3 regions of the Shinella sp. AETb1-6 genome follow, and region 3 is predicted to be linked to each of the others. Evidence: riboswitches for the same ligand, from Rfam matches in the RefSeq annotation. Region 3 holds a riboswitch; each other region holds the start of a gene.

Region 1 (5,267 bases), on a different contig from region 3:
CATCGCCTGGAGCATGCTGCGCGAAAGCGTCGCGCTCGACATGGCACCGGAACAGCCGGTCGGGGCGGCCGCGCGCATCGTGCGCAAGGGCGCCTTCACCAATGTCTTCAACCCGAAGCTCTCGCTGTTCTTCCTCGCCTTCCTGCCGCAGTTCGTGCCCGATGGCGCGCCGGACCTGACGGCGCAGATGCTTTTGCTCGGCGGCGTGTTCATGCTGCTGACCTTCCTCGTCTTCGCCGTCTATGCCGCGCTTGCGGCCAGCCTGCGCCGGCAGGTGCTGGGCCGACCGGCGGTCATGACCTGGATGCAGCGCAGCTTCGCCGCGGCCCTGGGGCTCATGGGCCTGCGGCTGGCGCTTTCGGATCGCTGACCATCACGCCCAGAGCGCGTGGAAATGGTGCAGCGGTCCATGGCCCGCGCCGACCGCCAGCGCACCGGATCCGCGCACGGCGCCGGCGACGAAGCTCTTGGCCGCCGCCACGGCATCGGGCAGCGAATGCCCCTTGCCCAGTTCCGCCGCCACCGCGCTCGACAGCGTGCAGCCGGTGCCGTGGGTGTTGCGCGTGAGCACGCGCACGCCCTCGAACCAGCGCAGCGCGCCCGGCATGGCCAGCACATCCGGGCTCTCGTTGCCCGGCAGATGCCCGCCCTTCAGCAGAACCGCCTTCGGCCCGAGCGCCAGCAGGCGCTTCGCCTGGCTTTCCATCGCAGCGCGGTCCGTCGCCTCGGCTTCGCCGAGCAGGGCGGCCGCCTCCGGCAGGTTGGGCGTGAGCAGCGTGGACAGCGGCAGCAGCCGGCGCGTCAGGGCCTCCACAGCGTCTGCGGCCAGAAGCGAGGCCCCGCCCTTGGCGATCATGACGGGATCGAGCACGACGGGGACGGAGCGATGCGGCGACAGCGCGTTCGCGACCGCCTCGGCGATCTCGCCCGAGGCGATCATGCCGATCTTGACGGCGCCCACCCGCACATCGGCGAAGACATCGGCGATCTGCGCGGCGACGAAGGCCGGCGGCACGAGATGCAGACCGGAAACGCCCTGCGTGTTCTGCGCCGTCAGCGCCGTCAGCACGGCCATGCCGTAGGTGCCGCGGGCGGCGAAGGTCTTGAGGTCAGCCTGGATGCCGGCGCCGCCCGAGGGGTCGGAGCCTGCGATCGACAGGATGTTTGCGATTGTGTCTGCCATCTCGCCTCCTTGCGGACGGAGGCGGGCGCGGGACAACGGCGAATGCAGTGCCAGCGACTCCCTCCGCCGGCATGATCCGGTTCAGGTTCAAAGGGTGCTTCTCAGCCCGCCTGCGCGGACGCCCCTGTCTCGGCAACGCTTTTCGCAAATGGAGAGGCGCCTGTCACCTTGAAAGTGACAGGCCGCCGTCACGCCTTGGTGACGTGGTACTCCTTGATGGCGACCATCTTGATAGCGGGGTAACGTTCCGCCTCGTAGCGCAGCGAAAAGCTGTCCTGCGCAAGGAAGACCGGATCGCCATCGAGGTCGCGGGCGATATCGCCGCGGCGCTGGGTGACGAACTTGTCGAGTTCGGCCGCATTGTCGGAGGAAATCCAGCGGCAGACGGAGAAGCGCGACATTTCGAAGGATACCGGCAGGCCGTATTCCTGCTGCAGGCGCTCCTTGAGAACGTCGAGCTGCAGCGCGCCGACGACACCGACGATGGCCGGCGTGCCGTCTTCCGGCGAGAAGAGCTGCACGACGCCCTCTTCCGCCATCTGCTGCAACGCTTCCTTCAGCTTCTTGGCCTTCATCGCGTCTTCAAGCCGCACGCGGCGCAGGATTTCCGGCGCGAAGTTCGGCACGCCTTCGAACACCAGCGCCTCGCCTTCCGTCAGCGTATCGCCGATGCGCAGCGTCCCGTGGTTGGGAATGCCCACCACGTCGCCGGCATAGGCCGTATCGGCGAGCTGGCGCTGCGAGGCGAAGAAGAACTGCGGCGCCGAGAGGCCGATCTGCTTGCCGGTGCGGGCAAGGCGGACCTTCATGCCGCGCTCCAGCATGCCGGAGCAGACACGGGCAAAGGCGATGCGGTCGCGGTGGTTCGGATCCATATTGGCCTGGATCTTGAAGACGAAGGCCGTCATCTTGTCTTCGGCGGCGTGGACCTTGCGCACATCCGCCACCTGGTCGCGCGGCGGCGGCGCGAAGGCGCCGAGCGCGTTGATGAGATCGCGCACCCCGAAATTGCGCAGCGCCGAACCGAAGAAGACCGGCGTCATGTGGCCTTCGAGGAAGGCTTCGCGGTCGAACGGGCGGCAGGCCTCGCGCGCCAGTTCCATCTCGTCGATGAAGGCCTGGCGCTCGTTTTCCGGCAGGTGTTTGGCGACTTCGGCGGCATCGTCCATCTTCGTCGGCTGGACCTGCGTGTCCGAGCCGCGGAAGGTGCGATCGGCCAGATGGTAGGAGCCGCAGAAGGTCTTGGAGCGGCCGACCGGCCAGGTGACCGGTGCGGTGTCCAGCGCCAGCTTCTCTTCCACCTCGTCGAGGATCTCGAAGGGATCGCGGCTCTCACGGTCCATCTTGTTGACGAAGGTGATGATCGGGATATCGCGCAGGCGGCAGACCTCGAACAGCTTCAACGTCCGCGGCTCGATACCCTTGGCGGCGTCGATGACCATCACGGCCGCATCCACCGCCGTCAGCGTGCGGTAGGTGTCGTCGGCGAAGTCCTCGTGGCCGGGCGTATCGAGAATGTTGAAGACGTTGCCGTCATATTCGAAGGTCATGACCGAGGTCACGACCGAGATGCCGCGCTCGCGCTCGATCTTCATCCAGTCCGAACGGGTCTGGATGCGGTCCTTCTTCGCCTTCACTTCGCCGGCGAGCTGGATGGCGCCGCCGAACAGCAGCAGCTTTTCGGTGAGCGTTGTTTTACCGGCGTCCGGGTGCGCGATGATCGCGAAGGTGCGGCGGCGGGAGACCGCCTCGGCAAGGGTTTCGGCCATGTTCAAGCAATATCCTGTGAGTTGGCGCGGTCTTTACAGGCTCCGCCGCGAAGATGCAATTGACGGCCCGCGCCTGCGGCCGGCTTATGGGTTCCATGAACGCACACGCCCCCGCCAAGCCCACACTCTCCCTCGTTCGCCTGCCCAACGGCGCGGATATCGAGCTTCCCGCCTACGAGACGACGGGCGCCGCCGGCATGGATTTGCGCGCGGCGGTGGATGCCGACGCGCCGCTTATGCTTGCGCCGGGAAAACGCGTGCTCGTGCCGACCGGCTTCATCTTCGAAATCCCGCATGGCTACGAGGCCCAGATCCGGCCGCGCTCCGGCCTCGCCTTCAAGCACGGCGTCACCTGCCTCAACACGCCCGGCACCATCGACAGCGATTATCGCGGCGAAGTGAAGGTGTTGCTCGTCAATCTCGGCGAGGAGGCCTTCACCATCGAACGCGGCATGCGCATCGCCCAGATGATCATCGCGCCCGTGACGCAGGTCGCCGTGCGCGAGGCCGTGGAGGCAAGCGAAACCGCGCGTGGCGCCGGCGGCTTCGGCTCCACCGGCGTGCGGTGATGTCATCCGGCAAGGCGGGCCTCATCTTCCGCGCGCATTACATCGACGACCGCGCGGCCTGGCAGGGCCTCTGCGACCTGCTCCGGGACATCTTCGAGATCGACATCTCGGGCCTCGACCAGCTGGGCGGACCGGACCCGACCAGCGCGCCCTTCGGCTTCTTTGACGCCGACGGCGCCTGCATCGCCAACATCACCGCCTTCGCCATGCCGCTCGTCATCGACGGCGTCTTCGTGCGCGCGGCAGGCCTGCAATCCGGCGCAGTCCGGCCGAGCCATCGCGGCCGCGGGCTCTACCGCGCCGTCATGGAGGCGGCGCTCGATCATTGCGACGCCGAGGGTTTCGAGGCGGTCGTGCTGCTGACCGACAAGCCGGCGCTCTACGAGAAACACGGCTTTCGCCCGCTCCCGCAGCACCGCTTCGCCGGCGTGCCTCCCACGGACGGGCAGGCGTTCGCGACCCGCCGGCTTCACCTCGCGAACGAGGCGGACCTGACGCTGCTCAGCCGTCTGCTCGATGGCCGCGCACCCGTCTCCGACCGCTTCGCGCCGCTCCGGCAGAAGGAAATGTTCCTGTTCAACGCATCGCTGATGCCGGATCTCAAGCTCGACCTCCTGGGAGACGCCGGCGCGGTCGTCGCCTGGCAGGCGGATGGCGAAGGCAATGTCGATATCCTCGACATCGTCGGCACGCGCATGCCCGCCCTCGCGGATATTCTGGCGAGCCTCGATGTCACGCCGCAGCGCGTGACCGTGCATTTCGCGCCCGATCATCTGGCGTGGGATGGCGAGGCGACTGCCGACGACGGCGAGATGGTCTTCATGCTGCGCGGCCCGGACGATCTTCAGCCCGCCCTGCCCTTCGCCCTGCCGCCGATGGCCGCGTTCTGATCAGCGGCGCGCTTCGGTCGCCATGCGCAGGGCGAGCCCGGCCAGCACCGTGCCCATCAGCCAGCGCTGCACGAGTGTCCAGCGCGGGCGCGCTGAAAGGAGGGCCGCGACGGAGCCGGCCGAAACGGCGATCAGCGCGTTGACGCTGACGCTGATGACCACCTGCACCCCGCCCAGCACCAGCGATTGCAGGAGAACGTTCCCCTTTGCGGGATCGATGAACTGCGGCAGAAGCGAAAGATAGAGCATCGCGATCTTCGGGTTCAGGAGATTGGTCAGAAACCCCATGAAGAAGAGCCTGCGGTTGCTGTCGCGCGGCAGCGCCTTCACCTCGAAGGCCGAGCGGCCGCCCGGGCGCAGCGCCTGCCAGGCAAGCCAGGCGAGATAGAGCGCGCCGGCTAGCCGCAACGCATCATAGGCAAAGGGCACCGCCATCAGGAACGCGGTGATGCCGAGCGCAGCCGACAAGACATAGAAGACGAAGCCAAGCGCGACACCGCCGAGCGAGACGAGACCGGCCGCCGGCCCCTGGCAGATCGAGCGGGAGACGAGATAGATCATGTTCGGCCCCGGCGTCAGCACCATGCCGAGCGCGATGAGGGCGAAGGCGGCAAGGCTTGTCGGGTCGGGCACGGACGTTTCTCCCTGATGCGCCCCTAAAGCCTACGCCGCGGCTGCGGCCATCGCAAGGAGGGCCCTTGTCCCGGTGACAAGTGCCGCCGCCGGCCGTGGCCCGCCGTTGACGCGAATGCAGGCACCGCGATACCGCCTTGCCCGGGCCGAATGAACCGGTCCCGCCGGCTTTCACGCGCCGTTTTCGCGCGTTCAGATGACGGATCAGCGCGCGCGCGACCCA
Region 2 (5,267 bases), on a different contig from region 3:
CCGCCGCCGAGCGTGAGGACGAGGGTGAAGCTCGTGGCGCACAGCATGAAGACGAGGCCGGCGATGCCCGGCAGCACGCGCCGGATGACCGGCCATTCGATGAGCCGGAACACCGCGCCGCCGCCCATGCCGAGATTGGCCGAACTCAGCCAGTATTCCGCCGGGATGCGGTCGAGCGCGGCGACGAGGAAGCGCACGGCGAGCGGCAGGTTGAAGAAGACATGGGCGATGAGGATGCCCGTCAGCCCGTAGACGCTGACCGGGTTTTGCAGGCCGGCAAGCCGCAGGAGATCGTTCACCACGCCCTGGCGCCCCCAGATCTCGATTATGCCGAGGGCGGCGACGAGCGCCGGCAGGCCGAGCGGCACGGCCGACAGCCGCAGGATCCAGACACGGCCGAGAAAGGCGCGCTGGCGCGCCAGGGCACGCGCCACGGGAATGGCGAGCGCCACCGACAGCAGCGTGGAAAGCGCGGCCTGAAGGAAGGTAAAGCGCGCCACCCGCAGGATATAGGCATCGAACAGCGGCGCGCCTTCACCGCTCCCTGAACCGGCATGACCGAGCAGCACGACCGTCGCCGCGCCGACGAAGGCCAGCACGCCGCCAAGCGCGAGCGCACCGGCGATATCGAGCGTGCGTCTTTCGGCGCGGGCGAAGATCACGGTGTTTACCCGGCTACTTGGCGCTCATCACGGCGAGCCATTCGTCGATCCAGGCCTTTCGGTTGGCCGCGACCTCTTCCGGCGACATGAGGAAGGTCTTTTCCGGCTTGACCAGTGCATCGAAGGCCGCGGGCAGCGGATCGCGGGTCTTGCCAGCCGGCATCATCCAGTTGGTTTCAGGGATGATCGACTGGAAATCCGGGCCCGTCATGTAGGTGAGGAACTGGCGGGCCAGCGCCTTGTCGTCGGCGGTGCGGGTGAGACCGGCAACCTCGATCTGGATATAGTGGCCTTCCGAGAAGGCGGCCGCCTTGTAGCGCTCGTTCTTCTCCGCGATGACGTGATAGGCCGGCGAGGTCGTGTAGGACAGCACCATCGGCGCCTCACCCTTGGTGAACAGGCCATAGGCTTCCGACCAGCCCGGCGTGACGGTCAGGACACGCCGCTTGAGCTTTTCCCAGGCCTCGGGCGCCTTGTCGCCATAGACCGACTTGACCCAGAGCAGCAGGCCGAGGCCCGGCGTGGAGGTGCGAGGATCCTCGATGACGATCTTCTCCGCCGGATCGCCCTCGACCAGGTCCTTGAGGCTCGCCGGCGGGTTCTTCAGCGTCTCGCTGTCATAGACGACGGCGAAATGGCCGTAGTCGTAGGGCAGGAACGTATCGTCGGAGAAGCCGCCGGGCACCGTCAGATCCTTCGGCGAGAGGCCATGCGCCTCGAACAGGCCCGTGGCCTTCGCCTCGGCGATGAGATTGGTATCGAGGCCGAGCACCACGTCGGCCTTGGTGCCCTCGCCCTCCAGCTTGAGGCGGGTCAGGAGCTCCACGCCATCGGCCACGCCGACCCATTCGACCTTGCAGCCGCAGGTCTTCTCGAATTCTTCCTTGACCTTGGGGCCCGGGCCCCATTCGGCGATGAAGCTCTCATAGGTGTAGACGGTCAGCGTCTTTTCCTGCGCCGATGCGGGGACGGCGACACAAACGGCGAGCGCCGTAACCAATGTGGAAAGTAGCGTGCGCATCCGCGCCTCCTTGTTGTCACAACGGGAATAGGGCGCTGGATTGAGCCGTCTAATCCCTCCGCCGGTACGAGCCGGATCAGGTTCTTCGGGTTGGCGTGACGCCTCTCAGCCAGCAGACCGAAACCTGCGGGCACCCCGTTAGAGCAGGACAAGGCATAATCCGGCCCGCGACGGCGCGCAAGGGGCGGACGGGAGAGCAAAGCCCGGCAGGCGGGAATGGACGGAAAATCGGCCTGTTCCGTGGGAAACAGCGGGCAAGGCGGCGCTGTGCGATCTTCTCATCACCGGACGAGAACAGCTCGTCGCATCCATCAGGCCAGAGATCAGGAGAGACCCATGCGCAAGACCATCGTTTCCGCCACTATTGCCCTCGTCGCCGCCGTTTCCTTCGCAGCGCCCTCATATGCCTGCTACGACAGCTACGGCTATGAGCAGCCGCAATGCTTCATCAAGAAGGTGAAATCCTACGATTATTACGGCGACGTCGTGATCCGGAAGATCAAGGTCTGCAACTGAGCGGCATCGTGAATGACCTCCCCCGAAGGCCCGGATGTCCCTGCATCCGGGTCCTTTGCTGTCGGGAGCGCGAGGAAACAGCCGGCGTCTGGCTGCTCAGGCGTAGGCGAAATCCGTGGTCTTGCTGACCAGGACGGCCTTCAGCTTTTCCAGCGCCCGGTTCTCGATCTGGCGGACGCGCTCCTTGGAGATGCCGAGCAGGACGCCCAGTTCCTCGAGCGTTGCGCCGTTTTCGGCGAGGCGGCGGGCGCGGATGATCTTCATCTCGCGTTCGTTGAGTTCGCCGAGCGCCGAATAGAGCCAGAGATGGCGGCGTTCGCCATCGATGGAGCCTTCGGCCTGCTCGTCCGGCAGGGGGGCCTCGCTGGCGAGAAGATCGATGCGGCTGGCGCCCTCGCCTTCATTGGGCGAGATCGGCGCCTGCAGCGAGATATCCGACGAGGACAGGCGCGCATCCATGGTGCGCACGTCGGCGGTGCTGACACCGATGGCGGCGGCGATTTCCTGATGCATGGCCTCGGCGGTCAGACGGGTGTCGCCGCGGGCGAGCCGGGCACGCAGACGGCGCAGGTTGAAGAACAGCGCCTTCTGCGCCGAACTGGTGCCGCCGCGCACGATGGACCAGTTGCGAAGCACGTAATCCTGGATCGAGGCGCGGATCCACCAGCTGGCATAGGTGGAGAAGCGCACCTGCCGCTCCGGCTCGAAGCGGGCGGCGGCTTCCAGAAGGCCGATATAGCCTTCCTGCACGAGATCGCTGAGCGGCAGGCCGAAATTGCGGAACTTGCCCGCCATCGAAACGACCAGGCGCATATGGGCCATGGCAATGCGGTTACGGGCTTCCTGGTCTTGATTGTTCTTCCAGGCCTGGGCAAGAGCCTGTTCCTCGTCCCTCTCAAGGTAGGGCGCGGACATGGCAAGCTTGATCATGCGGCGCTCTGCGGTCGTCGTAGCCATGCGTCTCTCCACGTGAACCGAACCGGCTCCGGGGAGGCATGAACCACCCGTTCGCCCATAGAGAAGACAGTCCGGAGAGGCCAGTGGATCGCCCGGCATGGCCGGGACGATGCCGCGGCACAGCGCCCTTCGGTCATCCTCGGCCAGTCAAACGGGCGTGCCGCAAAAAAGTTCCATAAAAAAACCCGGCTGTCGCCAGCCGGGCTTTAAATCGTGACGGAGTGCCCTAGATCAGGCGGCCTCGTCCTGGCTGTCATCTTCCTCGATGGCCTTGCCGCGCTTCGGACCCTTGGCGAGGTTCGTCTCGACGAGACGGACGGCTTCGGTTTCCGACATCTTGTTGACGGCGGCGATTTCGCGGGCCATGCGGTCGAGGGCAGCTTCGTAAAGCTGGCGCTCGGAATAGGACTGCTCCGGCTGGTTCTCGGCGCGATAGAGGTCACGGACCACTTCGGCAATCGAGATCAGGTCGCCGGAATTGATCTTGGCATCGTATTCCTGCGCGCGGCGCGACCACATGGTGCGCTTCACGCGGGCCTTGCCCTGGACAACCTTCAGCGCGCGGTCGACGAAATCGGTCTCCGACAGTTTGCGCATGCCGATGGAAACGGCCTTGGCAACCGGCACCTTGAGACGCATCTTGTCCTTTTCGAAATCGATGACAAAAAGCTCAAGCTTCATGCCGGCGACTTCCTGCTCCTCGATGGCCACGATCTGGCCGACACCGTGGGCGGGATAGACGATCGACTCGCCGGTCTTGAAGCCCTGGCGCGTGGAAGATTTCTTCTGCTGGGTCGTCATTCTGTTCAAATACTCCCTGTTACACTCCCCGATGAGGCCGGGGTGGGTCCGGGGACCCGGGAAAGACGGGGGGCACCCTGCGGTGTCACCACTCTGGTCCGTCCGCCATGCGCAAAGAGGTCCACTGCAACGCGATCACATGCGAGCAACCGAGGTTGCCTATGGGAGGTGAGCGACGGTGAGGGATCGTTTGCTTTCGTGGTGGTGTTCGGGCACGCAAAATGCCGCGATGTGGATCAGTATCAGGACCCTACCACAAAAAAGTGCCGAAATCAATAATTTGCTTCGCATGGGTCATCAAGCCTGCCCTATCGCCTTTTGGCGAGGACAGGCTTTTTTCCCCAGCTTCGGCGGCCGCGGTGCGGCCGGTCAGTCGCCCTTGCCCGGATTGGGCGAGAAGTACTGCTCGTACTTGCCTTCCACGCCGTCCATTTCCTTGGCCTCGGGCAGCGCATCCCGCTTCACGGTGATGTTGGGCCAGATCGACGCGAATTCCGTGTTGATCTTCAACCACTTGTCGAGACCCGGCTCCGTATCGGGCTTGATCGCCTCGGCGGGACATTCCGGCTCGCAGACGCCGCAATCGATGCACTCGTCCGGGTGGATGACCAGGAAGTTCTCGCCTTCGTAGAAGCAGTCGACAGGGCAGACTTCGACACAGTCCGTATATTTGCAGCGGATGCAGTTGTCGGTCACGACATACGTCATGATGAACTCCAGAAAAATCACAAGCAGGCGGACGGCGGAACCGTCCATTGCCGCAAAGCCTGTCACGCAATCGGCTGGCAGACAGCAGGAGATGCGAGAAGCAGGCTGTCCGGTGGCTGAGGTAAAGGCTTTGCGGGCGCTTTGCAAGCGTAATACATGCGCGATCTGCGGCTTGCGAGGTATAGAATTCTAAAGCGCGGCCCGGAACGGCCCGGCACTCAGCCGTCGCCTTCGCCCGGATAATCGTGCAGGCGGTCGATCTCGCGGCGTTCGCGCTTGGTGGGCCGGCCAGCGCCGCGCTCGCGCGTGGCCTGGGCGAAGAGATTGCGTTCCTCGCGCGGCGGCGGGGGCGGCGTCATGTCGCTGTAGAGAAGGCGGGCCTCCTCATAGGGGCCGCGGCGCTCGCCGGTCTGGAGCACCTTCACCACCATGTCGTGGCGCTCGAGCGAAAGCACGACGACATCACCGGGACGCACGGCATAGGAGGGCTGGCGGATGGCGAGATCGTTGACGCGCACATCGCCCGCCTCGACGGACTTCGCCGCCAGCGAGCGCGACTTGCGCAGGCGCGCGAAGAACAGCCACTTGTCGATGCGCTGTCG
Region 3 (5,267 bases):
CAGCCGCCGGCCTTCGTGGAGGAGGCGGTGCGCGCCCACCGGACGACGCTTCTGCGCGACACGATGGCATCGCAGCCGGAGACGGAAACGTTCGACCGTGCGGAGATCCGCTCGGCCACCGCCATCGTCCTGCCGGACCTGCCGAAAGGCTGGACCGTCCTCGATACGCAGGTCTTCCCCTCGGCCTATGGCCCGAGCGTCGAGCTGGTGCTTCAGCCGGAGGCGAACGAACGCCTCTCGCTCTTTGCCGTGCGCCCGGGCTCGTTTGCCGTGCAGCATGTCCTGCTGTTCCACGCCGACAATGCCAAGGCCGCCTACTGGCAGATCGGCGACGTCGCGTATGCCCTGGTGTCCGAAAGCCGCAAGGCCGACGACCTGACGCAAACCGCGCGCGAACTTTCGCGCACGCTCTACTGATCAACCGTTTCCACAAGGAGATATGAGATGGAACCCGTACAACAGCGATTTGGCTACGGCGCACAGGCGCAGTCCGCTGCCCTCTTCGACGAGGGCCTGCGCCAGCACATGCTGCGCGTCTACAACTACATGGGCGCCGGCCTTGTTATCACCGGCCTCGTTGCCTTCATCGTCGGCTCGACGCCGGCGCTCTACGTGCCGATCTTCTCGTCGCCGCTCAAGTGGGTGGTGATGCTGGCGCCGCTCGCCTTCGTCTTCTTCTTCTCGTTCAAGATCCAGACGATGTCGGCCAGCACGGCACAGATAACCTTCTGGGCGTTCTGCGCCGTCATGGGCCTCTCGCTCGCATCGGTGTTCCTCGTCTTCACCGGCATGAGCATCGCGCGCACCTTCTTCATCGCCGCAACCATGTTCGGCGCCACGAGCCTTTACGGCTATGTGACGAAGCGTGACCTGTCGAAGTTCGGCTCGTTCCTGATCATGGGCCTGATCGGCGTCGTGATCGCTTCGATCGTCAACATCTTCCTGGGCTCCAGCGCCCTGCAGTTCGCGATCTCCGTGATCGGTATCCTCGTCTTCGTCGGCCTGACGGCCTGGGATACGCAGAACATCAAGGAACAATATGCGGAGAACATCGACCAGGAATCCCAGCAGAAGATGGCCGTGTTCGGCGCGCTCTCGCTCTACCTGAACTTCGTCAACATCTTCCAGCTGCTGCTGAATTTCACGGGCGAACGCGAGTAGTAACCAGAGCGGCTGACTCTTGATCAGCGGGTCTGATTGAACGGCGAGGCATAACCTCGCCGTTTCTTTTTGCCCGCAACCAGGACACACTCACTACCGTCATCTTCGGGTCATGCCCAAGGACGACGGGGGAGGCTGCATGCATCATTTGCACGCCAATCAGTAAGCATCACCTTACACAAATAACCCCGTTGACAAATCGGCCCATAGCGTTTTTGCTTAAGGCATTCACCAGGGGGGTCCCGACAAGGGGCTGAGATACTGCTGGCTTTCGCAGCGCAGTGACCCGTTGAACCTGATCCAGTTCATACTGGCGTAGGGACGGTGCAAGCGCTGTGGCAGGATATCCGTGAAGCCGGATTCCGTGTGCGGCGTCCTTCCATCATTCCGGCTCTAGGACTGGGTCTCCAAACCGAACTTGGAGCCTCACGATGAATATTGCCGCCCAGAAGCTTACCCCAACCGTCACGACCGGCGCCCTGCCCGCCTCGCGCAAGATCCACATTGCCGGCGAACAGTATCCCGAAATCCGCGTGCCGATGCGCGAGATTTCCCTCCACCCGACCTCCGGTGAACCGCCCGTCATCGTCTACGACGCCTCGGGCGCCTATACCGACCCCGACCACATCGTCGCCATCGAAAGCGGCCTGCCGCGGCTGCGCGAAAGCTGGATCTCCGCACGTGGCGATACCGAAGACTATGACGGCCGCCACATCCGCCCGGAAGACAATGGTTTTGCCACCGGCGAGCGGCTGACCCCGGAATTTCCGGTCCGCAACCGCCCGCGCCGGGCGAAGGATGGCAAGGCCGTGACCCAGCTTGCCTATGCCCGCGCCGGCATCATCACGCCGGAGATGGAATTCATCGCCATCAGGGAAAATCTCGGCCGCAAGGCCGCGAAGGATGCGCTCGTCCGCGACGGTGACAGTTTCGGCGCGCATATTCCCGATTTCGTCACACCGGAATTCGTCCGCCAGGAGGTCGCCAGCGGCCGGGCGATCATTCCCGCCAACATCAACCACCCGGAAGCCGAGCCGATGATCATCGGCCGCAATTTCCTGGTCAAGATCAACGCCAATATCGGCAATTCGGCCGTTACCTCCTCCATGGCCGAAGAGGTCGAGAAGATGGTCTGGGCGATCCGCTGGGGCGCCGATACGGTCATGGACCTGTCGACCGGCCGCAACATCCACAACATCCGCGAATGGATCGTTCGCAACGCGCCGGTTCCGATCGGCACCGTGCCGCTCTATCAGGCGCTCGAGAAGGTCAACGGCATCGCCGAGGACCTGACCTGGGAAGTCTTCCGCGACACGCTGATCGAGCAGGCCGAACAGGGCGTCGACTATTTCACCATCCACGCCGGCGTGCGGCTGCATTACATCCCGCTGACCGTCAACCGCGTCACCGGCATCGTCTCGCGCGGCGGCTCGATCATGGCCAAGTGGTGTCTTCATCACCACCGCGAGAGCTTCCTCTACGAGCATTTCGAGGAAATCTGCGACATCTGCCGCGCCTATGACGTTTCCTTCTCGCTCGGCGATGGCCTGCGCCCCGGCTCGATTGCCGATGCCAACGATGCTGCGCAGTTCGCCGAACTCGAAACGCTCGGCGAGCTCACGCAGATCGCCTGGGCCAGGGATTGCCAGGTCATGATCGAAGGCCCCGGCCATGTGCCGATGCACAAGATCAAGGAGAACATGGACAAGCAGCTGAAGACCTGCGGCGAGGCGCCGTTCTACACGCTCGGCCCGCTCACCACCGATATCGCGCCCGGCTACGACCACATCACGTCCGGTATCGGCGCGGCGATGATCGGCTGGTTCGGCACGGCCATGCTCTGCTACGTCACGCCGAAGGAACATCTCGGCCTGCCCGACCGCAACGACGTCAAGGTGGGTGTCATCACCTACAAGATCGCCGCCCATGCTGCCGATCTCGCCAAGGGGCATCCGGCGGCGAAGATCCGCGACGACGCGCTGTCGCGCGCCCGCTTCGAATTCCGCTGGGAAGACCAGTTCAACCTCTCGCTCGACCCGGAAACGGCCCGCTCCTACCACGACGAGACGCTGCCCAAGGAGGCGCACAAGGTGGCGCATTTCTGCTCCATGTGCGGTCCGAAATTCTGCTCCATGCGCATCTCCCACGACATCCGTGCCGAAGCGCAGAAGGAGGGACTGGAGGCGATGGCGGCGAAGTTCCGCGAGGGCGGCGACCTCTACATGCCGCTTGGCACGACATCTGCGGGAGAATGACCATGCGTATCCTGGTCAAGGGGGCCGGCGTCGCCGGCCTCACCGTCGCATGGCAGCTTTACCGCCATGGCTTCGACGTCACCGTGCAGGAAAAGGCCGGCGCTGTCGGCACCGGCGCATCCGGTTTTGCCGGCGGCATGCTGGCGCCGTGGTGCGAGCGCGAGAATGCCGAAGAACCGGTGCTCTCGCTCGGGCGGATGGCGGCCGACTGGTGGGAGGCCGCCCTGCCCGGGCAGGTCCAGCGTCGCGGAACGCTCGTGGTCGCCGGCGGGCGCGATACGGGCGAACTCGACCGATTCGCCTCGCGCACCACCGGCTGGGAATGGCTGGACGAGGCGGCGATCGGCGCGCTCGAACCGGATCTCGCCGGCCGGTTCCGCAAGGCGTTGTTCTTCCGCTCAGAGGCGCATCTCGATCCGCGTCGGGCGCTCTCCGGCCTGACTGCAGCGCTTGAGGAGGCGCGCATGCGCTTCCTCTTCGGCGACAGCAAGGACAAGGGCGCTTTCGACCGTATCGTCGATTGCACCGGTGCCGCCCGCATCGGCCAGTTGCCGGACCTGCGCGGCGTGCGCGGTGAGATGCTCTATCTCGAGACCGGAGAGATAAACCTCTCCCGTCCCGTCCGCCTCCTCCATCCGCGTCACCCGATCTACATCGTGCCGCGCGAGAAGAACCGGTTCATGGTCGGCGCGACCATGATCGAGACGGATGATGCCGGCCCGGTGACGGCCCGCTCCATGATGGAACTGCTGAACGCCGCCTACGCGCTGCATCCAGCCTTCGGCGAGGCGCGCGTGGCGGAAACCGGCACGGGTATCCGCCCCGCCTACCCCGACAACCTGCCGCGCGTCACGGCGCTCGGCGAGACCATCCATGTCAACGGCTTTTACCGCCACGGCTTCCTGCTGGCGCCCGCCATGGCGGGCGAGGTCGCCCGGCGCCTGCTGGCGGAAGCCCCGCAACCGGAGAGGCTGGCATCATGACCTTCATCATCAACGGCGAGGAACAGGACGTGGCGGCGACGACGCTCGCCGCCCTGCTCGATGTCCTCGAATACGAGGGCGAATGGCTCGCGACAGCGGTGAACGGAGAGCTCGTCCACCGCGAGGATCGCGCCGCCTTCACGCTCGGCGAGCGGGACCGGATCGAGATCCTCTCCCCCATGCAGGGAGGCTGACATGCTGAAACTCTACGACGTTACCGTCCGGTCCCGTCTTCTGCTGGGCACGGCCCGCTACCCCTCGCCCGCTATTCTTGCCGAAGCCGTGCGGCGCTCGAAGACGGAAATCGTCACCGTATCGCTGCGCCGCGAGACGGCAGGCGGCAAGGCGGGCGGCGCGTTCTTCGAGATGATCCGCGCGCTTGGCGTTCGCGTTCTGCCCAACACGGCGGGATGCCACAGCGTGCAGGAGGCCGTGCTGACGGCCAAGATGGCGCGCGACGTGTTCCGCACCGACTGGATCAAGCTGGAGGTCATCGGCCACCACGACACGCTCCAGCCGGATGTCTTCGGTCTCGTCGAGGCGGCACGCATCCTGACGGCCGAAGGGTTCCAGGTTTTCCCCTACATGACGGACGATCTCGTGGTGGCGGAAAAACTGCTGGAAGCCGGCTGCCGTGTGCTGATGCCCTGGTGCGCACCGATCGGCTCGGCCATGGGGCCGGTCAATCCGCAGGCGCTGCGCAGCTTCCGGGCGCAATTCCCCGACGTGCCGCTGATCGTCGATGCCGGCATCGGCCGCCCCTCACATGCGGCAACCGTCATGGAACTCGGTTACGATGCCGTCCTGCTCAACACCGCCGTTGCGAACGCCGGCGACCCGGTCGCCATGGCCGAGGCCTTCGCGCTTG

What was found. Region 3 has a riboswitch for thiamine pyrophosphate ahead of thiC (phosphomethylpyrimidine synthase ThiC). Riboswitches for the same ligand answer to the same signal wherever they lie in the genome.
Region 1: another riboswitch for thiamine pyrophosphate. It lies ahead of thiD (bifunctional hydroxymethylpyrimidine kinase/phosphomethylpyrimidine kinase); the one in region 3 lies ahead of thiC (phosphomethylpyrimidine synthase ThiC).
Region 2: another riboswitch for thiamine pyrophosphate. It lies ahead of thiB (thiamine ABC transporter substrate binding subunit); the one in region 3 lies ahead of thiC (phosphomethylpyrimidine synthase ThiC).

The regions. Positions count from the first base shown of each region.
Region 1 is NZ_WUMM01000002.1:412,429-417,695, forward strand. It holds gene GR158_RS05290 (LysE family translocator) at 1-370, shown strand, start outside; gene thiD (bifunctional hydroxymethylpyrimidine kinase/phosphomethylpyrimidine kinase) at 374-1,183, opposite strand; TPP riboswitch at 1,225-1,319, opposite strand; gene GR158_RS05300 (peptide chain release factor 3) at 1,372-2,952, opposite strand; gene dut (dUTP diphosphatase) at 3,048-3,521, shown strand; gene GR158_RS05310 (GNAT family N-acetyltransferase) at 3,521-4,411, shown strand; gene GR158_RS05315 (LysE family translocator) at 4,412-4,996, opposite strand.
Region 2 is NZ_WUMM01000008.1:267,441-272,707, reverse strand. It holds gene thiP (thiamine/thiamine pyrophosphate ABC transporter permease) at 1-659, opposite strand, end outside; gene thiB (thiamine ABC transporter substrate binding subunit) at 676-1,683, opposite strand; TPP riboswitch at 1,720-1,831, opposite strand; gene GR158_RS16470 (hypothetical protein) at 2,020-2,199, shown strand; gene GR158_RS16465 (RNA polymerase factor sigma-32) at 2,296-3,156, opposite strand; gene GR158_RS16460 (CarD family transcriptional regulator) at 3,388-3,957, opposite strand; gene fdxA (ferredoxin FdxA) at 4,327-4,665, opposite strand; gene GR158_RS16450 (RNA-binding S4 domain-containing protein) at 4,884-5,267, opposite strand, start outside.
Region 3 is NZ_WUMM01000016.1:73,805-79,071, reverse strand. It holds gene GR158_RS22050 (anti-sigma factor) at 1-417, shown strand, start outside; gene GR158_RS22045 (Bax inhibitor-1/YccA family protein) at 445-1,161, shown strand; TPP riboswitch at 1,385-1,501, shown strand; gene thiC (phosphomethylpyrimidine synthase ThiC) at 1,593-3,416, shown strand; gene thiO (glycine oxidase ThiO) at 3,419-4,399, shown strand; gene thiS (sulfur carrier protein ThiS) at 4,396-4,593, shown strand; gene GR158_RS22025 (thiazole synthase) at 4,595-5,267, shown strand, end outside.